Regions from separate parts of the Lysinibacillus sp. FSL K6-0075 genome, predicted to be linked through region 4. Evidence: riboswitches for the same ligand, from Rfam matches in the RefSeq annotation. Region 4 holds a riboswitch; each other region holds the start of a gene.
What was found. A riboswitch is a leader RNA that binds a small molecule or an ion and turns the genes downstream of it on or off. The one in region 4 is predicted to bind S-adenosylmethionine.
Positions count from the first base shown of each region.

Region 1: it holds a riboswitch for S-adenosylmethionine, as region 4 does, so the genes downstream of both, MHB65_RS08895 (YezD family protein) here and MHB65_RS01960 (O-acetylhomoserine aminocarboxypropyltransferase/cysteine synthase family protein) in region 4, are expected to answer to the same signal.
Region 2: it holds a riboswitch for S-adenosylmethionine, as region 4 does, so the genes downstream of both, MHB65_RS23565 (cyclase family protein) here and MHB65_RS01960 (O-acetylhomoserine aminocarboxypropyltransferase/cysteine synthase family protein) in region 4, are expected to answer to the same signal.
Region 3: it holds a riboswitch for S-adenosylmethionine, as region 4 does, so the genes downstream of both, MHB65_RS19580 (methionine ABC transporter ATP-binding protein) here and MHB65_RS01960 (O-acetylhomoserine aminocarboxypropyltransferase/cysteine synthase family protein) in region 4, are expected to answer to the same signal.

Region 1 covers NZ_CP151947.1:1,848,460-1,856,138, forward strand. The annotation lists gene pepF (oligoendopeptidase F) at 1-747, opposite strand, end outside; gene MHB65_RS08870 (DNA starvation/stationary phase protection protein) at 965-1,405, shown strand; gene MHB65_RS08875 (general stress protein) at 1,596-2,033, shown strand; gene MHB65_RS08880 (DMT family transporter) at 2,070-2,969, opposite strand; gene MHB65_RS08885 (LysR family transcriptional regulator) at 3,104-3,985, shown strand; gene MHB65_RS08890 (phosphopantothenoylcysteine decarboxylase) at 4,057-4,728, shown strand; SAM riboswitch class I at 4,938-5,033, shown strand; gene MHB65_RS08895 (YezD family protein) at 5,104-5,259, shown strand; gene MHB65_RS08900 (flavin reductase family protein) at 5,350-5,835, opposite strand; gene MHB65_RS08905 (VOC family protein) at 5,985-6,770, shown strand; gene MHB65_RS08910 (amphi-Trp domain-containing protein) at 7,275-7,553, opposite strand.
Region 2 covers NZ_CP151947.1:4,681,175-4,688,853, forward strand. The annotation lists gene MHB65_RS23535 (aldo/keto reductase) at 1-2, shown strand, start outside; gene MHB65_RS23540 (helix-turn-helix domain-containing protein) at 58-441, opposite strand; gene MHB65_RS23545 (MFS transporter) at 551-1,771, shown strand; gene MHB65_RS23550 (ABC transporter substrate-binding protein) at 1,896-2,846, shown strand; gene MHB65_RS23555 (helix-turn-helix domain-containing protein) at 2,921-4,492, shown strand; gene MHB65_RS23560 (hypothetical protein) at 4,619-5,017, shown strand; SAM riboswitch class I at 5,114-5,220, shown strand; gene MHB65_RS23565 (cyclase family protein) at 5,310-6,047, shown strand; gene MHB65_RS23570 (DedA family protein) at 6,078-6,674, opposite strand; gene MHB65_RS23575 (Cof-type HAD-IIB family hydrolase) at 6,746-7,519, opposite strand.
Region 3 covers NZ_CP151947.1:3,927,826-3,935,504, reverse strand. The annotation lists gene MHB65_RS19605 (acyl-CoA dehydrogenase family protein) at 1-913, shown strand, start outside; gene MHB65_RS19600 (arsenate reductase family protein) at 1,120-1,476, shown strand; gene gcvH (glycine cleavage system protein GcvH) at 1,557-1,937, shown strand; gene MHB65_RS19590 (hypothetical protein) at 2,028-2,369, shown strand; gene MHB65_RS19585 (thioredoxin family protein) at 2,383-2,694, shown strand; SAM riboswitch class I at 2,751-2,854, shown strand; gene MHB65_RS19580 (methionine ABC transporter ATP-binding protein) at 2,937-3,965, shown strand; gene MHB65_RS19575 (methionine ABC transporter permease) at 3,955-4,623, shown strand; gene MHB65_RS19570 (MetQ/NlpA family ABC transporter substrate-binding protein) at 4,693-5,544, shown strand; partial or broken gene MHB65_RS19565 (IS5/IS1182 family transposase) at 5,805-6,041, shown strand; gene MHB65_RS19560 (nucleotide sugar dehydrogenase) at 7,106-7,679, shown strand, end outside.
Region 4 covers NZ_CP151947.1:407,402-415,080, forward strand. The annotation lists gene MHB65_RS01945 (succinate CoA transferase) at 1-1,158, shown strand, start outside; gene MHB65_RS01950 (DASS family sodium-coupled anion symporter) at 1,244-2,725, opposite strand; gene MHB65_RS01955 (glycerol-3-phosphate acyltransferase) at 2,922-3,554, opposite strand; SAM riboswitch class I at 3,710-3,823, shown strand; gene MHB65_RS01960 (O-acetylhomoserine aminocarboxypropyltransferase/cysteine synthase family protein) at 3,941-5,242, shown strand; gene MHB65_RS01965 (hypothetical protein) at 5,578-5,964, shown strand; gene MHB65_RS01970 (homoserine dehydrogenase) at 6,429-7,415, shown strand; gene MHB65_RS01975 (DNA-binding protein) at 7,474-7,679, opposite strand, start outside.

The DNA.
Region 1 (7,679 bases), 1.4 Mb from region 4:
GTTAAAGCCTCTTAGGTCAGCCATTGTTTTTTCTTGTTGAATATGTGTGTTATATACTTGAGCCGTTGTATGCTGGTAATCACGTAGCTTGCTTGAAAATGCTTCAAAGGCAGCACGACGTACATCTGTATTTGCTTCAAACTCCCAGTCATTTTCGTACAGGACGAAGCTAAGGGGATGCTTTTCACCATTGGCTTCAAACTCGCCAAAATCCATGTCCACTAATTTCGTCGTATTATACGTTTTATAGGGCGCGTCAAATGTAGGGCTGAATGCTGCTAGCGCTTTTTCCACTTCAGGGTGTAGCTGGTGTGGTTTTCGTTTTAATAATTCCTCTAGATATCGTTTGTAAAGAGGGCTTGATGTTGCTGCTTCTTGTAAAACAGCTTCATCCAATGCCAGTAACTCACTGCGTACGAAGGATAGAGCACTGCTGACTTTTCCGATAGCTGTACCAAATTTTGCGGCACGCATTTGTGCTACATCATTTGTGCGATCTGTTTCGAGATTTAAGCTTGCATATGTGCCAATCGGAACAAATCTTTTTTGTAGCTCCTCAAAGGCTGTTAACACGTCGATTACTTTTTGCGCATCGGTAATTGTTCCTTTGTATTGTTGCTCGAAGCTAAGTGCATCTTCTACTAATTGTGCTAAGGTCGGTTCAAAATCAGCCTCATTGCTCAATAAATCTGTTAAATCCCAAGTTTCTTCTACTGCAACATCTTTTCGTAATGGTAAAACTTTCATTTATGGACACCCCTTTACATGTAAGTGATTTCATTATAACGAAACTATTTCGGAAAGTGAAATAATTTCATAGAATAGTTGCAATATTCTTACTGAAGGTCGTTTCGCATGAAGTATGTTTGAAATATTGTCGGTCGGGAACAATGTGTGTATAGCCAACATCTTTTATTACTCATACTAATGGCTAGAACAAGACATATTGGAGGAGAAATGGATTATGACACAAAACTTAAACAAACAATTAAATAAGCTAGTGGCCACATGGTCTGTGCTTTACACAAAGCTACACAACTATCATTGGTATGTCACAGGGCCAGCCTTCTTTACACTGCATGCAAAATTTGAAGAGCTGTATAATGAAACAACGCTGAATTTAGATGAAATAGCAGAGCGTATTTTATCAAAGGATGGCAAGCCAGTGGCGACATTAAAAGAGCATCTAGAGCTATCCTATGTAGAGGAAGCAACAGGTGATGAAACGACAGAGGACATGGTTGCAACGACAATTTCAGATTTCCAAAAGCTGATGAAAGCTTTGAATTCTACAATGGAGCTAGCCGCAGAAGAAGGGGACGACCGTACAGAGGATTTACTCAATGCGATGTATCAGTCTCTTGAAAAGCATACATGGATGTTAAAAGCCTTTCTTGACAAGTAAAAATGAAACGTTCAGCATGCTGGAGAAGAAAGCCTCTCTAGCATGTTTTTTTCTGCCCTGAACGCTTTATGTCAAATCAGCAACATAGTTTAAGGCATCATAACAATTATTACAGTTTCATAAAACGGGTTTGCTTGTGTGCCGTGAGGGTAATTTTCTAGTAAGCCATACAACTTAGGAGGAATTGAACATGATGAATGAACAAAATCCAAAAATTGAGGTGGCCCATACAAGGGATGAAATGCTTCACATTTTAGAGCATATGCGAATGGAAGGTTATCACCAAGACGATATCCATATTATTGCGAGAGATCCCCAACAGTTTGAGGATGTAAAATGGGATGCCGATGTGCAAACACATGAGGCTGGAAATTGGGTAGACCAATTCAAATCTTGGTTTACAGGCGACTCAGCTGTTACAGAGGGCTTAAAACGATTTAATCTGTCAGAGGGACAAATCGCTTACTATGCACATCTTGTAGAACAAGGAAGTATTGTCCTATATGCAGAACATGAGGATGATGTTGATACGCTTCAAACCTATCCAGAGACAGCGGAAGAGCAAGAGGAGCGTTTAAGAAATCAACAGCGTATGGCAGAGGCAGAGCAATATAGAAGATTTTTATAAAGAGAAAAACAGAGTGATCCCAGTGATCACTCTGTTTTATTGTATGACTTTTTCTTGTGCGTCTTTCTTGATAAAGCGTAGGGCATGGAAGTGCTCTAATTGAGCCACTAAATTCCCAATAAGAATGAAGCTACCACCAATCGCTAATTTCATAGTTAAGCCTTCTCCGATAAACATCATGGCAAACATAGCGGCAAAAATAGGCTCTAAGGAGAATATTAGACCTGTATGTGTAGCAGAAGTATACTGTTGTGCAACAGTTTGACCAACAAAGCAAAACGCACTACAGATGATGCCAAGCCCTAAAATAGCAATCCAAGATGTTGTGGAATTTGGCAATGTCGGTGTTTCGAATAGAAATGTTAAGCCAAGCGCATAAATACCAGCAAAGCCAAGCTGATAAATTCCGTATGAAATGGATTCTACATTTCGTGTGAATGAGCTGTTTAAAAGTAAATAAATTGAATAACATACCGCAGCAATTGCTACTAATAAATCACCTGTATGGAAAGTGAATGAGCCATGTGCTGTTAAGACGGTAATACCAATCATCGTACAAATGATCGCAAAGCTAACTGCTCGAGAAGGTAATTTTTTTTCAATAAAGCTGCTGAAAATCGGCACTAACACGACTGTTAGGCTCAAGATGAAGCCAGCATTTGAAGCAGAAGTAGACTGTAAACCAAATAAACTTAACGCGAACACAATGAATAATAAAAATCCTTGAATAGCCGCATATTTTAATGTTTTACCATTTACTTTGATCATCCGTTTGTAAAAAATAAGTCCTGCTACGAAAAATGCGATGATACAACGCAATGCCACCACATTATAAACTGCCAATGTTTCTAGCCCCATGACCATAAAGGTATAAGAGAGCCCCCAAAACATTGTGACAATAACCATCAATACATTTGCTTTTCCTTGGATACTCATTATGTTCACCTACCATCTGTGTACTAAAACAGTTTTTATACTAAAAATTACTATATATCTTGTATTGTGATTAGTAAAACGAATGTTTATAATGAATAGGATTAAAAAAATTCATGTATATAGAGGGATTGCGGATGAGCTTAGTTAAATACGAGATTTTAACAAAGGTGGCAGAGGTGGCAAGCTTTACAAAAGCAGCTGATGCACTAGGGTTAACACAGTCTGCTGTGAGTCATGCCGTGTCAAGTTTAGAAAAAGAATTTGGCTTTGCTCTCATTCATCGAAGTCGTGTAGGTGTAACATTAACAAGTGAGGGACAAACGATGCTAAGGGCAATGCGTCAGGTTTTGGATGCGCAGGAATTATTACAGCAGGAAGCAGCTCATATTCTTGGCGTGACACGTGGTAAGGTTCGAATTGGTGTAATTTCAAGTATTTCTTCGAATTGGATGCCAGAAATTGTTCGGATTATGGATAATCAATTTCCAGGAATACAGGTGGAGTTACGAGAGGGAGATTACTATGAAATTGAACAATGGCTTTTAAGTGGTGAAGTAGAAGTCGGGTTCTTGAATGGTCAAAAGTCAGAGCAATATCAATTTACTGAGTTACAACAAGACCCATTATTATGTATTGTTTCGGATAAAAGTCCCTTATTTGATAAGACAGAAATTGATATCGTAGACCTAGAGGATATGCCATTTATTATGACTTCCTATAAAGGGACAAATGATGTCAAGGTGCTATTAGAGCAATATCATATAAAGCCGAATATTCGCTTTGAGCTTTCTGAGGAGGTAGGGATTCTTTCTATGATTTCACATCATTTAGGGATTAGTATTTTACCCCAATTGGTTATTCAAAATTTACCACCAACATTGAAAGCGATTCCATTAAAGCAAGGTGGCTACCGCACCATTGGGATTGCTATGAAACACCATGCTTCACCCGTTACAAAGAAATTTGCAGAGATTTTAAGCGCTTGGTTAAATGAACAAAACAGCTCCCTACGATAGTCGCTATTGAAGCATATCCTTACATTACGTTAAAATAGTATTTGTATATATTTCAGAAAATAGGTGAGTGTATGGGGACATTACAAGGCAAAACCGTACTCATTACAAGTGGGGGAACACTTGAAAAATGGGATCGTGTACGAGGGCATACGAATTTATCAAAAGGCACAATGGGCTGTTATTTAGCAGAGGCGGCGCTGGCTGCTGGCGCTAACGTAGTATATATGCATGGTTACTTTGCACAGCTCCCAGAAAACCACAACAAAATGACATTGATAAAATTTGAAGGCATAGAGGATTTAGGACAAAAGGTGTGTCATGCTGTCCAACAACAAGTCGATATCGTCATTATGGCTGCTGCTGGCTCTGATTGGGTCATTGACAAGGTGTATGATCAATCAGGTAATTTAATGGAGGAGGCGGGGAAAATGCCTTCCGACGAACCACCTATTATTCATTTTAAAAAGGCGCCAAAAGTGTTAGGACAAATCAAGGGCTGGCAACCAAAGGTAACATTAGTAGGCTTTAAGCTCGAAGCGACGGATGATGAGGAGTTCTTGCTAGCTCGCGCAAGACTGCGTATGGAAACAGCCAATGCTCAATTTATGGTAGCAAATAGCTCCCAGTCTTTATACGGAGGGGACGAGCCTCATTGGATCGTGCCTGCTGAAGGCCAACCAATCAAGGTGATGGGGAAGCAACAGACCGCACAAGCTTTAATGGCCTGTTTACAAGAACAATAAAATCAAGAACTGTGCAGAGGCTATATTTCTGTGCAGTTTTTTTCTTTGCTTCTGTGGTTAGATATACTGACATAGCATACAATACGGTAGGATTATGTGTGAATAGTCTATAAAATTCTCACATTGCATAGTATTCAACTAGGTTTTCTAATATTTTGTATTGACATTCCTATAGCAGAATTATAGAATTATTTTCAAGAAACGCAGTACTCTTATCAAGAGAGGTGGAGGGACTTGGCCCAATGAAGCCTCGGCAACCGAAAAACAGGTGCCAAATCCAACAGATGGTGTCTGAGAGATAGGAGGGGCTATCAATCAGTTTGATGCGTTGGCCTCTTTATGATCAATAAGGATAAAAAAGAAGGGGTGTATCGTATGGCTCAGTCGGTAAAAGTAGATGATAAGAAATTAGAGGCAATTGCGAAGGCGATTCAAAATCTTGAATTTGGTGAAGTGCATATTACGATTCAAGATGGTGTGATTGTGCAAATTAATAGGCTTGAAAAGCAGAGATTTCCGCAGAAAAAATAACAATGATTTCAGTAGAACTTATGTCAAACGGCCACCTATAAGCATGAAGGATTTCCTTTGCTTACAAGTGGCCCTTTTTTTGTGTAAAGGCTAGCTATAAAAGCTTTTTGGTATAGGACCGATATGACGGCGATGATAAAGTAAAGGCTCTTTTTGAGCATTTGTAATGTCTATTACCTGCCCAATAAAAATGGTATGGTCGCCAGCATCAATTTGCTGAAACGTTTTACATTGTAAATTAGCTGCTGTATCATGTAAAATCGGTAGTCCAAAAGAGGAAGTTGACCACTGTGCTTGTGCAAAGCGATCAGGGATTTTACTTGCAAATAGTGTACATAAATGTTCTTGATCACTCGCTAAAATATTGACCGCAAAATTTGGCGCAGCCGTAAAATAAGGATGGAGCTGAGATTTTTTATCGAGTGACCACAAAATAAGGAGCGGGTCGATTGAAACAGATGCAAAGGAATTGACGGTTAAGCCAATAGGTTTTGTGTCATGACATGTCGTGACAACTGTTACGCCTGTAGGATAATTACCTAATGCTAATTTAAAAGCAGCTACTAAATCTGTCATTCAAATCACCTCTTTATGAAATTAGTGAACGGAGTTTGTAGGTAAACGAAACTTTTTTTCATATCCTACTAGTAACTCCTTTTCTTGAGTAAATTTTAAACCAATCAAACATACAGGTAAAGGTAATGGGGAAAGAAAGGGGAATGGCCATGACTTTATATTTTGATCATCTGGTTCATCAAGTGGAATCACCAGAAAATATAAAGGTTTTCTTCAATAAACGAAATGTCCATACAGTGAATGGTGGGCAGCACACGATGTGGGGGACTTATAATACGTTAAGCTACTTTGGCTTAAGCTATATTGAACAAATTGCTATCTATGATCGTGATTTATTTGAGCAAGCGGCACAATACCCATATTCCCTACATTATACGTTTAAACGTGATCAAGAGCGCCAGGGATTTTCTCGAATTGCCCTGCGCACAAAAAATATTGAGGAAGAGGGTCGGCGCTTGCGAGCATTAGGCTATGAAGTATATGGGCCAGATGCATGTAGTCGAACAAGACCAGATGGCACTGTTGTAGAATGGAAGCTACTGCATTTTGGCAAGCCAGATCTTCCAATCGATTTTCCATTTTTGATTGAATGGGCGGAGGAAGATGAAGAGCGTTTGGCTCAACTAAAGGCAAGTGGTGCCATTGATGTAAAACAGGCTATAACGATGGAATCCATCCAATTCTATGTCAAGGACATGCAGGCAACCGTTCAGCTGTGGCAACAGGCGTTGCAGCTACCAGAGCCTGTGCAATATGAGCAGTATATGTCACTACAGCTACCGAATATGCGTTTAGATTTCTATAAGGAAGAGAGCGCAGTAGCCATGACACTCGGTCATGTCAAAGAAGGACCATTTGGCGTGACATTAAAAGATCCAAAACGTACAAAGGAAACGTTAGTTTGCCCAGGCGCTTTTTATTGGATAAATCGATAATGAGAAAAATCCACTTCATCAGAGAAGTGGATTTTTACATGTTGCTGAACTAGAAGAAAAAGACTTTTTCATAAGGCGAGAGGTTGATTTCCGTTCCGCCAGCGTCCTTTCCAGGGGGCGTCCGATGAGCCGCTTCACTCACTTACGTTCGCTCCAGGGTCTCCTCTGTGACGCTAATTCCCCTAGGAGTGACGCTGGCTCCACTCCAATCAACTTGCTACAAAAGTTGACTTTATTAATCTTTCATCATTTCCATAGTGTAAAGTAATTAGTCACGACAACCACTAATAAGTGAAAACCCTTCATTTGTATTTGTAAATAACTTTACTAAAACGATAACACTTTTGTGGATTAGAGTGGAAGGCCATTTGATTAGTAAAACCGGCGAAACCCTACACGGAGAGTCAGCGTCAAGCAAGTAGCCTGCAACGGAATTCTATTTTCACCTTCCTATTCGATAGAAAAATCCACTTCAACAGAGAAGTGGATTTTCGTTGCCTATTATTATTCTATCGTCATTTTTTTCGGTGATTCTGTACCTGTATACCAATCAAATTCAATTTCAAATGAATGCTTGTCGCCCTTTTTTGTATAGGAGTATTCGATTTTGAGCTGCTCACTAGGGCTAACAACAGTTGGCTCTGTGCCTTGAACAAAAGTGAATTCACCATTCTCTTTAAGTTTCTTTGCAATCATTTCCAGTGTCGCCGCAAATTCTGCTACACTTTGTCGTTCTTTATGCTTCAAAATAACTTCTGTCATTGGTTTATTTTGTTTTTGCATCGAAATCCCTCCTTACGTATTGTTACTTCTATTATAACATGGAAGGGTCACTAAGTTTTTTTAACAACACAAAAAGCGGATGGAGGAAACGATCCTTTTCCTAATCCGCTGCTAATCTGGAACTAC
Region 2 (7,679 bases), 750 kb from region 4:
AAGCTTTAAAAACGGAAAAGAGACTGTCTAGTATGTGACAGTCTCTTTCTCCCCTCATTATGATGTTTGCTGCATGGCGATATCTTCATCACGTTGTTTTAACAGTACATCTTCACCTTTATCCTGTAATAATTCAACATGTTTTTCACCCCAAGTGCAAAGCATGTTCAGAATAGGTTCCATCCCTTGTCCATAGGGTGTTAATGAATATTCAACTTTTGGTGGTACTTGATTGAAGACCTTTCGATTGATTAATCCAGCCTGCTCCAGTTCCCTTAATTGACTAGTGAGCATTTTTTGTGAAATACCTGGAATCAATCGTCGAAATTCATTTGTTCGAATTTTACCATGGTGGTTTAAATGACAAAGAATAACCGGTTTCCATTTACCACCAATAACTTCTAGCGTAGCTTCAACACCAATATTATAAATTTTTTGCATCGTAAACCTCCTGTAATATTCAAAAGTAACTAAAAGTACTCTACATATCTTTTTGGTATGTATGAATATTACTACACACAATAAAAAAAATCAAAGGAGTAGTCGTAGTATGTCAAAATCAAAAAAGCCAAATGCTAAACTAACCTTGCTAGCCCTTGCAATCAGTGCATTTGGTATAGGGTCAACTGAATTTATCAGCGTAGGGCTTCTACCATTAATTACAGATGATTTTGGTATCTCTCTCAGCACAGCTGGCTTAACCGTTTCTATATATGCACTAGGGGTAACTGTTGGGGCTCCATTATTAACAGCCTTAACATCTCGCCTTAGTCGAAAAACTGTATTATTGTTAGTCATGTCCATTTTTATAGTGGGGAATTTAGCAGTCGCTTTAGCACCTAATTTCACTTTACTATTAATCGGACGTATTATTTCAGCATTAGCACATGGTGTGTTTATGTCCATCGCTTCTGTTATAGCAGCGGATGTAGTGGAACCAAATAAACGAGCAAGTGCTATTGCCTTTATGTTTACAGGCTTAACTTTGGCTACTGTAACAGGTGTTCCACTTGGTACATTTATTGGTCAAGTAACAGACTGGCGTATGTCATTCATCTTTATCGTTGTAATTGGAATCATCGGTTTAATTAGTAATGCGATTTTAGTACCTAGCCAATTATCAAAAGGCAATCCCATCTCTATTCGTGATATCGGCAAAGTATTAGGAAATATTCGTATGATCTTAATCCTATTCATTACCGCAATTGGATACGGTGGTGCCTTTGTTGTCTACACATATGTTTCACCTATTTTAGAGCAATATATGGGGTATTCTCCTCATGCAGTAGTCATTATTTTAGTGGTCTATGGTATTTGCGTTGCGATCGGTAATACATTAGGTGGTCATTTTGCTAATCATAATCCGCTACGTTCGATCTTTATTATATTTGTAGGACTCGCCTTGGCCTTGCTTGGCATTGGCTTCACGCTCGAATCACCTATTATCGGATTAATCATGGTATTGGTAATGGGCTTATTTATGTTTATGAATGTACCAGGATTGCAGCTATATGCTGTGCTACTGGCTGAAAAATATGTGCCATCAGCTATTTCTATGGCTTCTGCATTAAATATTTCCGCCTTCAACATTGGTATATTTTTAGGATCATATATTGGAGGCTTTATTATTCGCCATCAATCATTAGCACATACTCCCCTGTATGGATTTTTAATGGTTATGCTTGCAGCGATTGTTACATTATTATGGTTAATCTTCGATAATAAAAAAACATTAGGAAGCCAAATTTCATTTTGTATAAAAAAGAAGTAGAGATTGTGTATTGTTTGTTGATATATTGTGTCCTATAATTTACTTGAATCAAACGAGAATGATTATCATTCTGAATTAAAATGATATTCTTATTGTTTTAGTAAATTTATAGGAGTGAATAGCAATGCGTAGAGGTCAATATTTTTCATTTGTAGTTTTATTTGCACTAATGTTCGTATTAAGTGCCTGTGGCTCAAATGAAGTAAAAGAGGATACAGCTAAAGAGGAACAATCAACTAAAGATACAAGAATTGTAGAAGATGAGTTTGGGAAAGTAGAAATCCCTACAAACCCACAGCGTGTAGCTGCTATCTATTTGGAAGATTATTTAACTGCCTTGGATGTAAAACCTGTAGTGCAATGGTATCACCCATCCTGGGGTAAACAAGACTATTTAGGATTAGATGTTCCTGAGTTCGACATTACTGGTAGTATAGAAACATTACTACAAGCTAAGCCTGATTTAATCATTGTAGATGGTGCAGCGGATAAGGCAAAGTATGAAGAATACTCGAAGATAGCGCCTACTTACCGCTTAAAAGAAGATATTCTACAAGATCCACGTGAAATCGTGAAAACTATAGCGGATGTTTTAAATATTCCGGATAAAGCAAAAGAAATGGTTGATCAATATGAGCAACGTGTAACCAATTTAAAAGCAGACTTAGATAAGTCTATTGGAGACGAAACAGTTGCTGTTGTACGTCTAAATGTAGCAGATAATACATTAGCGTTATTTGGCATTAAAAATCGCTATACTGGCTATATTTACACAGAGACAGGCTTAACACCACATCCATTAGCCCGTGACATGACAGAGTTCCACGAGATTTTATCTGAAGAGGCTATTCCAGAATTAGATGCGGATCATATCATCCTTTTCCCTTCAAACGGCTCTTGGGAGTCTGAAGAAAACCAAGAAGCAATTAAATGGTTAGATAGTACACTATGGAAAACACTACCTGCTGTAAAAAATGGGCATGTCTATATTGCTGATCGAACATATTGGCAATCAGGTGCCATCACAGCTAACTTGCTAAAGTATGATGATCTAGAGAAATGGTTCGTAAAATAATGTTCAAAAGAAAGCTCTTAAGAGGGCTTTCTTTGTGTTTTTCTTCAAATTCAACATAAAGGGGTGAATCATCAATGGGTAACTTAACACATGTTTATACGTTACAAAATATCTCTTATGCAATTCAATCATCAAACACGCAGTTGATTAGTAGTGATTTCTATACACTTTTCATCGTAATGAGTGGCAGTGGAAAGCTAGAAATAGATCCTAACACCATACATCTTAGTGAAGAAAAGTGCATATTGATACCGCCCAATAACACGGTTAGTATTCACATCCAAAGCAAGCACCTATGTTATTATCAATTACAATTCAACATTGTCTATCTCAGTAATAATCAGACTATTTCTAACCATTTTACGCGTGTTAAAGAGCAACGTCTCCTCCCCGTTTCGCAATGTCACAGACTGCTAGAAGCCATTTATCAAAACCGCCTAGCGGAGGATGAGCATACGATTTTTGAGCAGCATGTGCACTTTCAAGAGCTGATGTTATTGCTCTTACATCAAGCTATACCCAAGCAGGTGCAAAAAAATGATCGCCAATCTGTTGAGCAGTCCATTAACCACTTACATAAACATTTTGAAAAAGAGTGGACGGTTGAGCAGTTGGCCGAATTAGCCGATGTACCAAGATGGAATTACACCCGCATTTTCAAAGAGATTACGGGGCAAATCCCTCTTCACTATTTAAATAACATTCGTCTTGAAAAAGCTAAGCAATTATTAATGACGACAAATGATCGAGTATTTGAAATTAGTCAGTCTGTCGGATTTAATAATGAGTATTATTTCAATCGTCGTTTTAAAGAACAGGTCGGCATCTCTCCAGGGCAATATCGAAGAAATCAAAGCAGCAATCTACGTGTATTTGCACCATTTTTAGAAGATTTCTTTGTCGCCCTTGGGATTACGCCAATTGCTCAATTCAGTCATTCAAAATGGGGAAAACAAGACTATTTAGGTCTCCAAGAAGTGCCAGATATTGATGTACAAAATAGAGAAATGGATCGACTTCTTCACTATAAACCAACTTTAATTATGCTAGATTCTGGTGTGGAGCGTTGGGAATCCTTTCATCATTTAAATGAGGTAGCTCCTGTCTGCCATATCTCACATCCTGGTGAGAACTGGCAATCTACTTTATTTAAAATTGCTGATTTAACAGGAAAGACCTCCTTGATGCAAGACGTGGTCCTACAATATGAGGATAAGGTACAGCAAGCAAAAGAAATTCTTAGCAAATCCGTTTATGGGCAAAGTGTGGCATTTCTCCGTATTTCAGCCATTGGCATTACCCTATACGCTGGTCCTGAATGTGGCTATACGGGGCCCATTTTATATCGTGACTTAGGTTTAATGCCACATCCACTGGTATGGAGTATTCCGCACAATCAACGTAAAGCACAACTGACGTTTGATCAATTGCTGCAATTAGACGCAGATCACTTGTTTATTACATTTGATAAACAACATTCTATTTATGAAAATGAGGAACGTGCTATTTTAAAAACGCCCACTTGGAAAAACCTAGCCGCAGTTAAAAGTAAATGTGTCTATGAAGTAGACTTTTTAACATGGATGAATTATGGCATTTTATCACATAGTAAAAAAATTGATGATGTCTTGAATATCCTAGGCTAAACAAAAAGGAAGCCCACTATAGCTTCCTTTTTCAATGTTTTAGGACAAACTTGATACTGAAAGTAACACCGAAAGCCATTTGGCTACATAAGATAAGATATCAGCTATAGGATAGGAGGAATTACATTGTATTACAATCCTTATCCGTACTTTGTTCATCCCTATCATTATCCAACGTCGCCATCCGTCCATCAGCTTGCCGTAAGACCTATTCCTCAACATTTAGCAATGCCGACCACTAATCCCTTTCCACCTGTCGACACACATAAATTGAAAATTTCAGCTACACGGATAAAGGCGATGATGCAGCAAGCTCAATTACTTACGGATAAAATTGATAGCTCCCAACAATTTGCACATGATCTAATGAATGCTGCACAGCTTTCAAATAAAACAGAGGTTGATAGATTAATCACATCAACAGGCATCACGATGAAATTTGAAGCAAACTATACACCAGATAGTTTTAGAATACGTCTTATTGATCATGATTGTTGTGGAGTAACCTTAAATTTAAATTGGTGAAAAAACTTTAACCTTGTATCCCTAGTGAACTTGTAAACTATAAAAAACTATGCTAAAGTATTTGTATTGTTATTTCTGAAAATTCTTATATCACTTTTCTTATCAAGAGAGACGGAGGGATTGGCCCGATGAAGTCTCAGCAACCAGCTCAACAGTATGGTGCTAATTCCAATTGGCAAAATGATCCGCCTTGAAGATGAGAAGAAGAACTACCGTTGTTAATGCAGGAGTCCTCTTCTATAAGGGGACTCCTTTTATTTACCACTAATTTCAACAGAAAGCAGGGAAATTGATGTCTAATGAACTTTTACAAGCTTTGCAATTATTAAAATCAAAACAATGGGTTGATTTAACACATACATTCGGCCCTAATTCACCACATTTTTTTATGTTTGAGGACGCTAAATTTGAAACATTATTCTCTCATGAGGATGGTTTTTTTGCCCAACAATTTACGTTCCCTGGTCAATATGGCACACATATCGACCCACCTATTCATTTTGTACGAGACACTCGGTACTTAGAAGAATTAGAACTAAAAGAACTCGTTCTTCCCCTTGTCGTCATTAATAAATCACAAGAGGCTGCTAGCAACCATGACTTTTCATTAAGTGTTGAAGATATTCGTGATTTTGAAGCCCAGCATGGAGAAATTGAAGCAGGAACATTTGTAGCATTACGTACAGATTGGAGTAAGCGCTGGCCAGATAAGGAGGCATTCAGTAATAAGGATGCAGAAGGACATAACCACATCCCTGGCTGGGGTTTAGAGGCTTTACAGTTTTTACTAAAAGAACGCAAGGTAAGCGCAATTGGTCATGAAACATTCGATACGGACTCTGCCGCTGATTTTCGTAAAAATGGCAAGCTAGATGGCGAATATTTCGTGCTTGAACAAGACACCTATCAAATTGAGTTAATGACTAATTTGGACAAGCTACCTGCGAAGGGTGCTATCATCTTCAATATCGTACCTAAGCCAGAAAAAGCATCAGGCTTCCCTGTGCGCTCATTTGCTATTTTGCCATAACATAAAAGTCGGTATAGCGTATACCGACTTTTATTTTTGTCCATTTCTTTTTTTGAATAAAAAGTAAGCAATAAGCATTCCTAGAATAAACAATAGGATGAGATAGATACTATAATGGGTTAAATAGTATCCAACAAATCGCCATTTCTCCCCAAGCATCTTTCCTAATGATATAAATGTGAACGTCCAAATAAATGCACCTGTATAGGCAAAAAGCGCAAACTTCCTATAAGGATAATTATTAATAGCTGCAATATATGCTGTCAAATGACGTACCCCAGGAATAAAATAGCCAATTAATAATAAGGTAGGTCCAATTTTTGTAAACATCTTTTTCGTAAAATCAATTTTTTGCTCTGTAATATGAATTTTAGGGCCATATTTCTGCAATAACGGTAAGCCAAAACGATAACCGATATAGTAGCTTAAAGTAATGCCTCCAACTGCACCAATCATTGCACTGACTAAGGCAGGAATGTGTTCAAGGCTTTCTCGGTAAACACTATAGCCTACATAAGTTAAAAAGACCTCATCAGGAAGTGGCAACCCAACAATGCCTCCAATTAGAATTACGATAATCCCAAAGTATCCGTAATGTTCAATTAGAGACTGCACGTGTTGTGCCATAAATCATCCCACCTAAAATTTATTAAAATCGACCTGCTATATAAGTTTCATGACAGTCTAACCTCAGCACTCTAAATGACTTGAAGTTGACGTAAAGCAAAATTGACACCGCCATCAGTAGATTTCTTTGTAACAAAATTGGCAGCACTTTTTAGAGCTGTGCTACCATTTCCCATGGCAATCCCTAACCCTACATACTCTAACATGTCAATATCATTATCCCCATCGCCAAAGGCAATGGCATTCTCAGGGCTAATGTTAAAATAATCCAGTACCGCTTTAATAGCTAATGACTTCGAAACATCCTGCTGTAATACATTCACAATATAAGGATGCCATCGCTGCAAAAATATATTCGAAAATTGGCTAGCATATCTTTTTTCAGCCAGCTCATCTGCATATAGACACATGAGAAAAACCTCTTCATCTACAATTGTTTCATTTACAAGTGGAAAATCCCGTAAAGATAAAGTTTCTTGCATCGCTCTTAAAGCTACTGGACTTTGTATGCTATTCATGGACAGTTGCTCTGTAAAAAATGTTAGGCTATGCTGTTGTTCCTGCGCAAAAGCCTGTACATTTTGGACAATATCTTTAGCAATGGGTGTTTTATGTATGACAAGATCCTTATGTTTCACATAGGCTCCATTTGCTGTAATAAAGGTTTCAATCCCCAGCTCTTTTAACTCAGAGCACATGGATAAAGGTCTTCCGGTAGCCGCTACAAGATGGATTCCCTTGTCTTGCAATAGCTGAATAGCCTGTTTTGTACTTTCTTCCACACAGCCATCCTCATAATTAATTAATGTGCCGTCTACATCAAAAAACACGATGTTATATTTCATTTTGAGTCCCCCTACATAAATAGTAATTTAGAACCACAAGAATCAAGTTTATTATTTCTTTTCCATGAAATATGTGAAAGTATTTTGACAAACTTTCAGCAAACTATATAACTTCCATTCGCAACACCGATAAAAACTATTACAAGCGTATTTATAATAA
Region 3 (7,679 bases), 1.5 Mb from region 4:
TCAGCAATTTAAAACAAAGCTTTCTGATTTCAATCTGACAAAAGAGAAATTATCAACAATGGCTTCTCAATTGTATGCTTCAGAATCATTAAACTATCGTACTGTTGGTCTTTTTGAGGATCGTTTAAGCCAATTAAGCCTAGAAGAGCAAAAGCAAGGAAAAGTGATTGCAGGTGCAATTGCTGAATATGCTATTGAATGCTCGATTGCCAAAGTATTCGGTTCAGAAACATTAGACTATATTGCAGATGAAGCAGTACAACTTCATGGCGGTTATGGCTTTATGGCTGAGTATGAGGTAGAGCGTATTTACCGTGATTCTCGTATTAATCGAATTTTTGAAGGCACAAACGAAATTAACCGCATGATAGTACCTGGTACATTTATGAAAAAGGCACTAAAAGGTGAGCTTCCTCTATTACAAGTTGCTCAAAGTTTACAGCAAGAGCTGCTCATGCTAATGCCAGAAGATATCGGTACAGAGCCGCTAGCACAAGAAAAATATTTAGTGAAAAATGCGAAGAAGATTGCGGTATTAGCTGCAGGCTTAGCAGCACAACGCTTTGGTGCAAAACTTGATCAAGAGCAAGAAGTATTGGTGAACATTGCCAATATCGCTAACCAATTATTTGCGATGGAATCAGCTGTCTTACGTACAGAAAAGGCAATTGCTCGTGACGGCGCTGAAAAAGCTCATCAAAAATTGCTATACACACAAATTTTCTGCCAAGAAGCATTCGCAGAAATCGAAAAAGAAGCAAAAGACACAATTCTTGCTTCAGCAGATGGCGATGCAGCCCGTATGACATTATCTGCACTGCGTAAGTTAACGCGCAATAATCCATACAACTTAATTGCGAAGAAGCGTGAGGCTTCAGTTAAACTAATTGATGCTGAAAAATATATTGTTTAATAGCGCACACCTAGCCTAGCTATCTGCAAAAGATAGCTAGGTTTTTTATATGAGATGGATAGAAGTGCAAAATTGGTGGATAGAATCGTATAAGAGACGGATAAAAATGTGAAACTGGTGGATAAACTTACAAAAAAGAGTGAAGTTCACCATTGAAAACAACTATGATGGTATACTACAGAAAAAGACAGAAGAGGAGCATTGTAATGACGATTCAATTTTTCCATTATCCGAAATGTACAACATGTAAAAAGGCACAGAAGTGGTTAAATGAGCATGAGGTTTCCTATGAAGAGGTACATATCGCAGAGCAACCGCCAACTAAGGAAGAATTAACAGCTATTTGGCAAGCTAGTGGACAGCCTTTGAAGAAGTTTTTTAATACTTCTGGCATGAAATATCGTGAGCTTGGCTTAAAAGACAAGTTAGCGGAAATGACTGAGGATGAACAGCTTGAGCTACTTGCTTCCGACGGTATGTTAATTAAACGTCCCATCGTCACAGATGGAAAAAAAGTTACTTTAGGTTTTAAAGAAGCAGATTTTGAGCAAGCTTGGAAATAACGTATTTAACCTTGTATTTATAGGAGAAGTATGGCAAACTGAAAGTGAATATATTACATATTTATGGAGGGGTTTTTTGCATGAGCACACCTAAAGACTTACGATACTCTGAAGAACATGAATGGGTAAAAGTAGAAGATGGAAAAGTACGTATTGGTATTACTCACTTCGCACAATCTGAATTAGGAGATATCGTATTCGTTGAGCTTCCACAAGTTGGCGACGAAATCAAAACAGATGATCCATTCGGTAGCGTAGAATCAGTAAAAACTGTTTCTGAATTATACGCACCAATCTCAGGTACTGTAGTTGAAGTAAATGCAGATTTAGAAGATAGCCCAGAATTCGTTAATGAATCACCATATGAAAAAGCATGGATGATCGTTGTTGAGCCTGCTGATGCATCAGAAATTGAGAAACTAATGACAGCAGAGCAATACGAAGAAATGATCGCTGAATAAGACAAGCCATAATCAAAAAACGTCGGAAACTACCGGCGTTTTTTGTTATATAATGACTTATAAGTGGGATCTCTAAATGGAGGTGGCGTAATGTTCGAGGGAAAATGCTTGATAGTAGAAGGACGCTCAGATAAGCTACAAATTGAGCCTATTTTAAATGAGAATGTTACAATACTATGTACGAACGGCACAATTGGTGTGCATCAATTAGAAGAACTACTTGATCCCTACGAGGGCTGTGAGCTATTTACTTTTTTTGATGCAGATACTTCTGGTGATAAGCTACGTGCATTAATGGACAGACATTATCCAGAAGCTGAGCACCTTCGTACAATGCCAACGTACAAGGAAGTAGAGACAACACCAAGAAAAGTGTTAGCAATGATTTTACTGCGTGCACATTTCTCAATCCATAATGAATATATTTTGTAAGGTTGCGTGAAAAATGGAAGAATGGTCAACAGAGCAGTGGGCAGCGGCCCAACAGTCGGGAGAGACAGCTGCATTTTATTTATATACACCAATGTGTGGAACGTGCGCAGTGGCATCCAAAATGATGTCCATTATTGAACAATTACTGCCACAGCTACAAATTGGCAAAGCGAATATCAATTTTTTGGAACACATAGCCTATGAGCATCAAATTGAAAGTGTTCCATGTCTACTCATCAGTGATGGCGAAAAAGTGACAGAAAAGATTTATGCTTTTCAATCCGTACCATTTTTATATGAATTGTTAAAAAAATCAATTGACTGAACTTTACTAGCGTGGTAAAGTATCAAATATATTACTAAAACATTAAATATATCGAACTCTTATGAAGAGTGGCGGAGGGAAGTGCCCTATGAAGCCCGGCAACCATCACAATGTGAAAAGGTGCCAAATCACCCAAAGATTTTTCTTTGAAAGATGAGAGAACGGTTTAACGTATAATACGTGACCCCTTCTACTTGTCTGTGAGTGAAGGGGTTTTCTATATGAGAAAAGGAGTATTCGCTATGATCCAGCTTCAAAATATTACAAAGAAATACAAAACAGCAAATGGCGAATTAACGGCAGTCAAAGACGTCAACCTTACCATCAATAAAGGTGAAATTTTTGGCATTATCGGCTATAGTGGCGCTGGTAAAAGTACCATGATTCGTTTATTAAACGGTTTAGAGAAACCGACAACAGGAACAGTAACGGTGAACAATCAAGAATTTTCATCGATAAAAGGGCAAAAGCTTCGAGCAGCTAGACAAAAGGTAAGTATGATTTTCCAGCATTTCAATTTACTTTGGTCGAGAACAGTGGCTGAAAATATTGCTTTCCCTTTAGAAATCGCTGGTTTTCCAAAGGCTCAACGTGAAGCACGTGTAAAGGAATTAATTGCACTTGTAGGCCTAGAAGGACGTGATAAGGCATATCCATCCCAGCTTTCTGGTGGACAAAAGCAACGTGTAGGGATTGCCCGTGCATTAGCGAATAATCCAGAAGTTTTACTATGTGATGAGGCGACATCGGCACTCGATCCTGAAACGACGGATGCCATTCTCGATTTACTCGTTGATATAAATGAACGCTTAGGCTTAACAATTGTCCTGATTACACACGAAATGCATGTCATCCGCAAAATTTGTCATCGTGTAGCGGTGATGGAGGCAGGCGAAATTGTGGAACGTGGTGAGGTATTACAAGTCTTCCAAGCACCACAAGCGGCCATTACCAAAAAGTTTGTATCTCAAATTACAGACACAAAGGAAACACAGGATACGGTGGCACAAATCAAAACAAACTATCCAACTGGACAACTTGTCAAACTGATTTTTGTTGGTGAAAAAACAGAACAGCCTGTTATCTCACATCTTGTGAAACAATTTGATGTAGAAGTAAGTATTGTTCATGGTAATATTTCACAAACAAAAAATGGTGCATACGGTACACTGATTGTGCAAATTGATGGCTCGAAGACAAACGTGGCTGAAGCCCTTCGTTATTTAAATACAGTCGAAGTACAAACGGAGGTGATTGCAAATGCTAACTAATCTCTTTCCGAATGTAGACTGGGAAAATATGTGGCAAGCTACGTATGAAACATTGTATATGACAGCTATTTCTACGGTTGTGACATTTATTCTTGGGTTAGCCATTGGTATCGTTCTATTTTTAACTAGCCCCAATCAGTTATGGGCAAATAAAATCGTTAGCTTTTTAACAGGATCACTCGTTAATATTTTCCGTTCCATTCCATTTATCGTATTAATTATTTTATTAATTCCATTTACGAAGTTTTTACTTGGTACAATTCGAGGAGCTAATGCGGCGTTACCAGCATTGATTATCGGTGCAGCACCATTTTATGCTCGTATGGTATTAATTGCGTTACGCGAAATTGATAAAGGTGTTATAGAAGCAGCCCGTTCAATGGGGGCAAAAACTTCTACAATTATTTGGAAAGTATTGATCCCTGAATCATTACCAGCTTTAATTTCTGGTATCACTGTAACGGCTGTTGCCCTTGTAGGTTATACTGCGATGGCTGGAATTATCGGTGCAGGTGGTCTTGGTAACCTAGCGTTCCTAGACGGCTTCCAACGAAATCGCCAAGATGTGACATTAATGGCAACTATTTTGATCTTAGTAGTCGTATTTATTATTCAATGGATTGGTGATTTATTTACTGAGAGAATTGATAAACGCTAGAAAGAAAATTGAGGTTATTCCGGTTCTTACCGCTAACATATTTTAAACAAATAAAAGGGAGTGTCATAAATGAAGAAGTTATTAGCAGGATTATTTTTATCAATACTTGTACTAGCATTAGCAGCTTGCGGTACAGATAAAAAAGAAGATGAAAAATCAGCATCTGGCGATCAAACAGATAGTAAAGAAAACGTAACATTAAAAGTAGGTGCTTCTAATACACCGCACGCAGTTATTTTAGAAAAAGCAAAACCGATTTTAGCTAAAGAAGGCGTCGACCTTGAAATTGAAACGTATACAGATTATGTTCTACCAAACCAAGATTTAGAGTCAAAAGAAATTGATGCAAACTATTTCCAGCACATTCCTTACTTAGAACTACAAATCAAAGACAATGGCTATGATTTTGTCAATGCTGGTGGCGTTCATATTGAACCAATCGGTATTTACTCAAAAAAATATAAAACGTTAGAAGACCTACCTGAGGGCGCAACAATTTTACTTTCTAACTCAGTATCTGACCATGGTCGTATGCTGTCATTATTAGAAGCTAAAGGCTTAATTAAATTAAAAGAAGGCATTGATAAAACAGCAGCAGAATTAAAAGATATTGATGAAAATCCTAAAAACTTTAAATTCGATGCAAATACTGCACCAGAAATGCTTGTACAAATGTACGAAAATGATGAAGGCGATGCAGTACTGATCAACTCAAACTTTGCCATCGATAACGGTCTAAACCCAATCGAAGATGCGATTTCTCTTGAAGATAAAGAATCTCCATATGTTAACATCATCGCAGTACGTGCAGGTGATGAAACAAAACCTGAAATTAAAAAATTATTAGAAGTATTAACATCTAAAGAAATCCAAGACTTCATTTTAGAAGAGTGGAAAGGTGCAGTAGTACCAGTTAAATAATTATCCAGACTGTAGACAAACTCAATGAATTTTGAGTTTGCCTGCAGTCTTTTTCTTTTACAATGAAATAAAATAAAGCCGTTGATTGGAACGAAGGGCGGACGCTTTCCGCGGGCGGGGTCGAGCTGCTTCCCTCGCTTCCCTCAGTCCAGGATCTCGATTTTCCCGCAGGAGTCGCCACCCTTCGTTCCAATCAACTTCTACATAAAGAACTCCTTATTCATATGTTGATAAAAAGTAAAATTTCGAGGTGATCAACCATGATGACGAAGAATCAAACCAATGACCGTGACCAATTAGAAAAGTTAACGATTGATCATTTAGTTCCTACAGATCATTTAGGGCGAAAACTAGAGACTGCTATTGATTTTTCATTTATCTATCCTTTAATAGAAAACCTTTACTGCTAACGGTCTTTCTAGTATTGATCCTGTTGTTCTCTTTAAAGGACGTTTATTCAGCCCATGCGTCAAACTATCAAAGAAATTGAAAGTAACGCATTATTTCTATTTATAGAGAAAGGATAGGCTCTTATTTTAAATGTGAAGTAGTGAAACCATCAATGAAATGGGTAGTGAACACCTTCATGTTGTTGAAAAAAGATGATGTCAACGCCAGAAAAAGCAACTTTGCAAGGTGAGGGGTTGATTTCCGTTCCGCCAGCGTCCTTTCCAGGGGGCGTCCGATGAGCCGCTTCACTCACTTCCGTTCGCTCCAGGGTCTCCTCTGTAACGCTAAATCCCCTAGGAGTGACGCTGGCTCCACTCCAATCAACCATTCTGCAAAGTGTCTTTACTTTTTTTCATAATCAAATCGCCTATTATCTGTATTCTTAGAGGGGATAAGCTCTTATTTTCAGTGTGGAGAAGTGATGCGTGACAACACCTCTTCATAAAGAGTAGTGAGCACCTTCACTTTATTTGAAAACCTTTGCTAAAAAGTTAGTGGGTTGAAGTGGAAGGCTACTTGACTCCCGTGGGATAGCGAGACAGGCGAAACCCTGCACGGAGCGGTAGCGGAGGAAGCGATTCGACGCTCGCCCACAGGAAAGCAAGTAGCCTGCAACGGAAATCCATTTCTACCTTTCAATTGACTGTTTTGTTTTTCAACACTAAAAAGGTATGTGAGTCATATGACTCACATACCTTTTTATGTAATCCCTTAAGTATTGGTGATACTTAAGGGATTTTTTGCATTTATTTATTATTTAGCATGAACTAGTAGTTATGAATTTATTGATAAATATAATGTGAATTATTGCACTAATATTGTCGAATTTTGAGAAAAATAGGCGTTTTATAATGTATTTTCGAAATGTTTAGAAATTGTTTAGTTTCAATTAGTACTATATAAACGTTAGCAAATTGTTGAAGGTTTTGATTAATCGTTTTTCACGGAAAAATCATGAGGAAGTCGGTAGCAATGAAAGGAGTTTGATCAAAATGATAATGAGAAATACTCAATTACTTTGTAGAACGCTTACCATCAATAAATCATTGCTCAAAAATCTTTAAAATCCGTTGGAAGTTGAAAATTGTTTTAGATAGAGGAGTCATTTTTTATGAAAATAAAAACGCAATCACGAAGCTCAGCTTTATCGAATAAAATCAAAACAAAAACTGCGACTATAGGGGTTATTGGACTTGGTTATGTGGGGCTGCCATTTGCTGTTGAGATTGTACAAAGTGGTTTTCATGTTATAGGGTTTGATAAAAATCAAGATAAAATCAGACAGATACAGGAGGGGGATAGTTATATAGCTGATTTACCTAAAGAAAATTTACAGCGAATCATAAAAAGTAGTCGATTTGAAGCAACTAATGATTTTGCCAAACTTTCGCAAGTTGACGTAGTAGTGATTTGTGTGCCTACACCTACAGCAGTAGATGGAACGCCTAATATGTCATTTATAAAAGAGGCAACGCATGACATCGAAAAAAATATTAAAACCAATGCGCTCGTTATTTTAGAAAGCACAACTTACCCTGGGACAACAGAAGAATTTGTTCAGCCCATTTTACAAAAAAATGGCTTTGTCATCGGTCATGATTTGTTTTTAGCGTATTCACCAGAACGTATAGATCCAGGAAATAGCAAGTTTTCCGTTTCGAATACACCGAAAGTGGTTGGGGGAA
Region 4 (7,679 bases):
GGTATTATAGGACCAATTGATTTTGCGATTATTGAAGCGGCTGCAATTACAGAAGAAGGCTTATTAATTCCTACAACTTCAGTTGGTAACTCTCCGATTTTTGTGCAAGAAGCAGACCAAGTCATCATTGAATTAAACGTAGCACAGCTTGATGCATTAGAGGGTATACATGATATTTACGTACCTGCACCACAAGGAAAACGTGATCCAATTCCTTTACAGAATGTTTCTGATCGTCTTGGTATAGTTGGAATTCCACTAGATTTAGATAAAGTAAAAGGCATCGTTATTTCGGATATATTAGATGCACCATCAACTATTGTCCCTGCTGATGAAGAGACGGATGTTATGGCTAATCATTTATTAAATTTCCTGCGTGAAGAGATTAAAGTAGGTCGCTTAACAACAAGTTTGCGACCAATTCAATCTGGGGTAGGCTCAGTAGCAAATGCTGTATTGCTAGGTTTTAAAGATTCTGAGTTTGAGAACTTAGAAGTTTATTCAGAAGTTCTCCAGGATGCAGTATTTGAATTGATTGATGCAGGAAAAGTAAATTTCGCTTCTGCTACTTCTATTACCCTTTCTGAGCAAGTAGGAAACCGTGTTTATGGGAATTTTGAAAAATATGCTGATAAATTAGTATTGCGTCCTCAAGAAATTTCAAATCAGCCTGAAATTATCCGTCGACTCGGATTAATTTCAGTGAATACAGCCTTGGAATTAGATATTTACGGCAATGTTAATTCAACACATGTTTCTGGTACAAAGATGATGAATGGTATCGGAGGGTCTGGTGACTTTGCACGTAATGCACGTTTAGGGATATTTGTGACAAAGTCTTACGCTAAGGGTGGAGATATTTCGAGTATTGTCCCAATGGTCTCGCATGTTGATCATACAGAGCATGATGTTGATGTCATTGTAACTGAACAGGGCGTAGCCGATTTACGAGGACTTGCTCCAAAAGAACGAGTGGGACTTATCATTGATAACTGTGCACACCCTGATTATCGGGAGCAGCTGTGGCAGTACTTTAATGATGCCAATGAGGCAACGGGTGGACATCATACACCACATAACCTAGAAAAAGCACTTTCATGGCATGTTAATTATGCGAAAAACGGTACGATGAAGGACCCTGCTTTCACGAAACAATAAAATTTCATCTTAAAAGCCTTGAAGGACAGTTAATCTGTGCCTTCAAGGCTTTTTACATGTTAATTTATCTGAGATTATCAGCGACTTATAGTAATCCAATCCATTTCCAATAAGTTGCAGAGAACAAAAGAACGAGAAGGAAACCGATAATGGTTAATGGAATCCCAGATTTCAAGAAATCCTTTGTTGTAAAGGCACCTGTACCATAGGCAAGCATATTTTGTGGTGCACTAATTGGTAATAGGAAGCCAAAGCTTATGACGAATTGTTGCACAATAACAAAACCAACCTGATCCACATTAGCTGTTAATGTGGAGGCTAACACGATAAACACAGGTATAAGTGCTGATGCTAAGCTAGTTGCACTTGCAAAGCCTAAATGAATCAAAATGTTAAATAAAGTTACGAGTGCGATGGTTGCTAGTAAAGGCATTGTATCTAGTCCAAGTGAACCAAAAACTTTATCTGATAACCATGCAGCACCTTTTGTATTCAGTAAAATGGTTCCTAACATAATGCCTACTGCAAAGACGATAATTGTTCCCCATGGAATATGAGGCTCAACTTCCTTCCATGAATACACACCGATTTTAGGCATTAATAGAATAGCGATGGCAATAATTGTGACTGTGGTCGTGTCAAATGGATGCAGCTTCCCTTCAGTTGCCCAGAAAAATAGTAAAACTAAGGATGTAATGATTAAGCGAATTTCAGGAGCTTTTAATGGGCCAAGCGCTGCAAGCTGTTTTTTGATGACCTCTTTACCACCTTCGATATTGCTAGTCTCAGGTTTAATTAAAGCGATCATAATGAAAAATAAGACAACAGACATAATAATCGAGAAGGGGGCAGCGTAGAGTAACCAAGCACCCCAAGAAATATCTACATTAAATTGCTCTTGAATAAAATTTAAGGCAACCATATTTTGAGCGGCTGCCGTTTTAATGCCGATATTCCAAATGGAAACGGCTTGTACGGAAGTAATAACTAGTAAGGCAGCGAGCCGACTATCACGTGGTAAACCAAATGCGGCAACCATTCCAAGCAATATTGGCACTACTGCGCCAGCTCGTGCTGTAGCAGAAGGAACAAAAAATGCGAGGACGATAGAAACTAAAATGGCGCCAAATACGATAGCTTTTGTTTTGGTTCCTACCAGTGAAAGAATCCAAAGAGCAAGTCGTTTATGTAGATTGGTAATTTGCATTGCAGCCGCTAGAAAAAGAGCGGCTGCTACTAAAGCAACAGCAGAATTACTAAATCCACTTAAGGATAATTTTAATGCGCCTGCTGTACCTAGCTCTGTGGTAGGATCATCCATTGATGGAGCGAGTCCTAGTAAAACAGTTACAAGTGCAATAATCATGGCCGAGCTAACAGGATATGAAACGGCCTCTGTTACCCAAAGGATGACTGCAAAAGCTAAGATGGCTAAAGCTCGTTGTCCAGCTATAGGTAAATCACCGTTATTAGGTAAAAAAGTAATAATAATCAGTAAAGCGAAGGCCAAGCCAATCCATAGTGGCTTTAAATTACGTTTTGAAGCTTCTTGATTTGGTGAAGACATATTTTCTCATCCTTTCTACGATAAAAATGACGATTATTATCCATAACATCGGCCTGGATAATGTTTTATTAAGATAAGAATATATCTTTTTTATTGTAGAAAAAAAACTACGCAGAATAGGTGTTTTTTACAGCAATATGAGTAGATAAAGAGAAAATACATGGTCACAAAAAATACAAAAATATCCATAAAAATATTATTTCTTTTTCTTAAAGGCAGAAGTTACTTTAGGCTCTGTACCATTGACTAAACGTTTAATATTTTCTATGTGCAGGATGATGGCTATGCCAAAAAGAAGAACAGCTATAATGGTTGGGCCAATGCCAGGAATCCATAAATAAGTGGCTGTACAAAAAACGAGATAAAACTCTAGAACACCAACAATTAAATAATTTGTTGCAAAGGATAAAATAACAAATAAAATAAGTGCAAATAAACCAATCTTCCAATCGACAGCAAGTAAAATTCCGATAATGGAGGCAGTTCCTTTTCCGCCATTGAAGCCCATATAGAAAGGGAAATTATGACCTAAAATGACCCCAGCAGCCATAATGTAGGTAAGCAGCCATATTTGTTCTTCTGTTAAATGAGTGACGTCCGCTAGATAAAAATGTGCACCGATAATAGCTACAACGCCTTTGCCAATATCGATGAGGGCTACTAAAACGCCATATTTCCAGCCGAGGGAAAGAGTAGCATTAGAGGCACCGGCATTGCCGTGGCCCGCTTTTTTTAAATCAACCCCCGATAAAAATTGTGCCACTTTAGAGCCGTGAATACAGCCAATTAAATAGCCAATAATAAGAAAAGTGATCACGGCCTTTACCATAAAAATCCTCCTCTCAAATTTTTTTCTAAAATAGTGTATGCGTTCATATTACGTATAAGAGCAGACAGAAGTTTCGGAAAAAATAAAATTTACATGTTGACAGAAAAAAACTCTATGTTTATACTGTGTAACAACGATGGAAATTGAATCTCATACTCTTATCAAGAGCGGCGGAGGGATAGGCCCTATGATGCCCGGCAACCAGTAAGTAACGAGCTTACTAAGGTGCTAATTCCTACAGATTCTTACTTGGATCTGGCAGATAAGGGGAGGAAAACTTGCAACCGCAACCCTCTTCTTAGCTGAAGAGGGTTTTTGTTTTCTACAGAAAAATCCTCCTCATCTCCGGTACCATCGTAAAAAAAATAACCATTTGGAGGTACACAATGACAAATTTTAAACCAGAAACATTGCTGTTACATGGCGGTCAAGAGCCAGACCCAGTGACGGGTTCTCGAACAGTTCCTGTCTATCGCTCAACTGCTTTCGTATTTAAAGACACTGCTCATGCGCAACGTCTTTTTGCCCTAGAGGAAGCAGGGAACATTTACACAAGGATTACCAATCCAACTGTTGATGTGTTTGAAAAACGTGTGGCTTTATTGGAAGGTGGAACAGCAGCAGTAGCACTTTCATCTGGTGCAGCAGCTATCGCATTTTCCATTTTAAATCTAGCTGGAGCTGGTAATGAGATAGTAGCAGCTAGTTCTTTATATGGTGGTACTTATAATTTATTTGCTAACACATTACCAAACTATGGTATTAAAACGATTTTTGTAGATGAAACAAACCCAGAGAATTTCAAGGCGGCGATTACTGATAAAACAAAAGCAGTCTTTGCTGAAGTGTATGGTAATCCAAGCTTAAAGGTTTTAGATATTGAAGCAGTAGCTAAAATTGCACATGATAATGGTCTACCATTAATTATTGACAGTACGTTTGCTTCTCCTTACGGCTCTACACCTATTGAATACGGTGCAGATGTTGTAGTACATTCAGCAACTAAATGGATAGGTGGTCATGGTACAACTTTAGGGGGCGTTGTTGTAGACGCTGGTAAGTTTGATTGGACTAGTGGTCGATTCCCAGGTTTTACTGAACCAGATGCTTCTTACCATGGTTTACGTTATGGAATTGATACAGCTTCTGCGGCCTTTGCTACGAAGCTACGCGTACAATTATTACGTGATTTTGGTCCAACATTAAGTGCAGATGCTGCCTTTAATTTATTACAAGGTTTAGAAACGCTTCATTTGCGTATCCCTAAACACAATGAAAATGCATTGGCAGTGGCTGAATATTTACGAAACCACCCATCTGTGGAGTATGTAAATTATAATGGCCTGGAAGATTTTCCAACACATGAATTGGCAAAGAAATATTTAAGAAATGGCTTCGGTTCAGTGCTTACATTTGGCATTAAAGGTGGACGTGAAGCTGGGCGAAAGCTTATTGATAGCGTAAAGCTATTTTCACATGTAGCAAATGTAGGTGATGCTAAGTCATTAATTATTCATCCTGCTTCCACTACACATCAGCAACTATCAGCAGACGAATTAGTTCAAGCTGGTGTAACCGAGTCGCTCATTCGCTTATCCATCGGTTTAGAGGCAATAGAGGATATTATTGCTGATTTAGATCAAGCCATTACACAGGCAACAACTACTGAACAAACAGTAGAAGCCTAAGCTTTAGAACATAGGGAAGAATGTTGTAGCGTTTACGTATTTTCTCATTCGATTGGCCTCATTTGGTAATGCGTTAAACGTTGCTACATCAACCAATTGCTACATCCGTTAATTATCAGAACCTTATAAAAAATAATACCAAGTAATTTTATATGTATTATTGACTTAATTAAATCCTTGTTATATACTAGGAAATAAGTTAAGGGTACGAAAATTCTTGTTAAAAAAGGTAAATGTTTTCATAAGTGCTCCCCCACTTTTGAATATATAGAAGAGCAGTTGCCTAGCCAGTAACTGCTCTTCCCAAAAAAACTGATGATAAAGGAGTGTTTAAAATGGGTAATATCTATAGTGCACAAAACATTGTATCCTATCTAATATATGAGCTAAATGAAGGGCATGTCTTTGTCAACAATAAGTCCATTCAACACCTTCTTACATCAGTCGAAAGAAAATGGCAGCAAGTCTTTGGTCATACAGCATTTCAAGAACATGTTTTTGCTGAAGAGGAAGACTATACTGTTAAGGAAGTATTTGAGGCATATGAACAGTACGGTGTGAGCCATATCTCACTTCCTGCGACAGAGATTTACTTAAAGTATGGTACATTTCAATTAGTGGAACGTACGTATGCAATACCAAATTTTACAGAAGAAGAAATTAGTCTTGTTCAACAAGCTTTAGCACAATATCGTTATCAATTGCTTTCAAAAGCAAGTTAAAACCCCCTCATATATTTAAGCTCATTCTCTGCTGCTACAGGGAATGAGTTTTTTCTTTAAAGGGATTGTTATGAATGTCCGAGCATACATATATATAATAGAAGAAAGACATTCGTATATTGAAATGTAAATAGTCAATATTTGTTCAAATCTTATAGAATGATTAATAAAACGTATAATAAAGGGAATGAAACCGATTTCTTTTGCACATCTAGAGAAAACAAATGTCCTTCCTAGAAAGATTTTTCTTGTGCAATGTATGTATTTGCGTTACAATTTTCTTTAAGTTAAATTTTGAATTATTTGAATTTGTATGTGTTCCAACACATATAGAAATAGCGAAACTCATACAAAGAAGAGTTGTTGGCTAAAGACTGCGGTGGGTGTCAAATAGTCATGACACAACCCCATGGAGAATTAGCTTTAATGAAACTGCGGAATGTAAGTTGGAGGGAATAACAAGAATGGCAACTATAAAGGCAGCGATTTTAGGATTTGGAACGGTAGGTCAGGGGATCTACCATATTTTAAATGAAAAACGAGAAGAGCTAAAAAATAAATTAGGTATTGAATTAGAGGTAGCGAAGATTTTAGTGACAGATGCTAGTCGCGAACGTGTGCCAGGAACAGCACATTTAATGACAACAAGCATGGATGAAGTCTTAGCAGAACCAGGTATGCAGGTTGTGTTTGAAGCAATTGTTAACGAAGAGCCTGCATACAGTTATTTAAAGCGAGCAGTTGAACATAAATGTCATGTTATTACAGCCAATAAAGTGATGTTTGCCAAACGAGGTTTAGAGTTGCAGGATCTTGCAAAAGCTAATGGCGTTTTTGTAGGCTATGAGGCTACTACTGCTGGTGGTGTACCTGTTATTAAAACAATGAAAAATATTTTACTTGTAAATGATGTAAGTCGTATACAAGGCGTCTTAAATGGCACATGTAACTATATTTTAACAAAAATGCGTGCACAGGGCTGGTCTTTCGAAACAGCTTTAAAAGAGGCACAAGGCTTAGGTTATGCTGAAGCAGATCCATATAATGATATATCTGGGCAGGATGCATTTAAAAAATTAATGATTTTAAGTGCCTTAGCTTTTGGAGAGCAACCAGATTGGTCAGATGTAGAAGTGATTGGGATCGATAGTATCTCTGCTGAACAAGTTCGTGAAGCGTGTGAAAATGGTCTGCGTTACCGCCATGTAGCTGAAGTGGAGAAACGGGCTGACGGTAAAATTATTGCTAAAGTCGGTCCACAACTAGTTGATAAAGAGCATCCACTTTATCCAGTCGATGATGTGTTTAATGCGGTGGCATTAGAGACTAACTATATTGGTACATTAACATTAGTTGGTCCTGGAGCAGGGATGTACCCAACTGCGAGTGTCATGGTAGAGGATTATGCTGAAATCATTGGGAAAAGAGCAGGATTTGTTGTCACAATCTAATAAAAGCTTTAAAAAAGCCCACCATTCAACAATGTTTAATTGTATGAATGGTGGGTTTTTAGTCTTCATCTTTGACGTCAATATCCTCTGGAATAGGAGTAGAACGCCAAATTTCAATTTCCTCTTTAATACGTTCCAATTGTTTAAAATAAGTGCTGAATTGGCCACTATTGATTAGAATTTGTTGTCCATCGTAAACAGAACGGATGCGTCCTTCGTAAACTAGACGCATTACTTGATCCTCAGGCATACCGAGATCAAAAG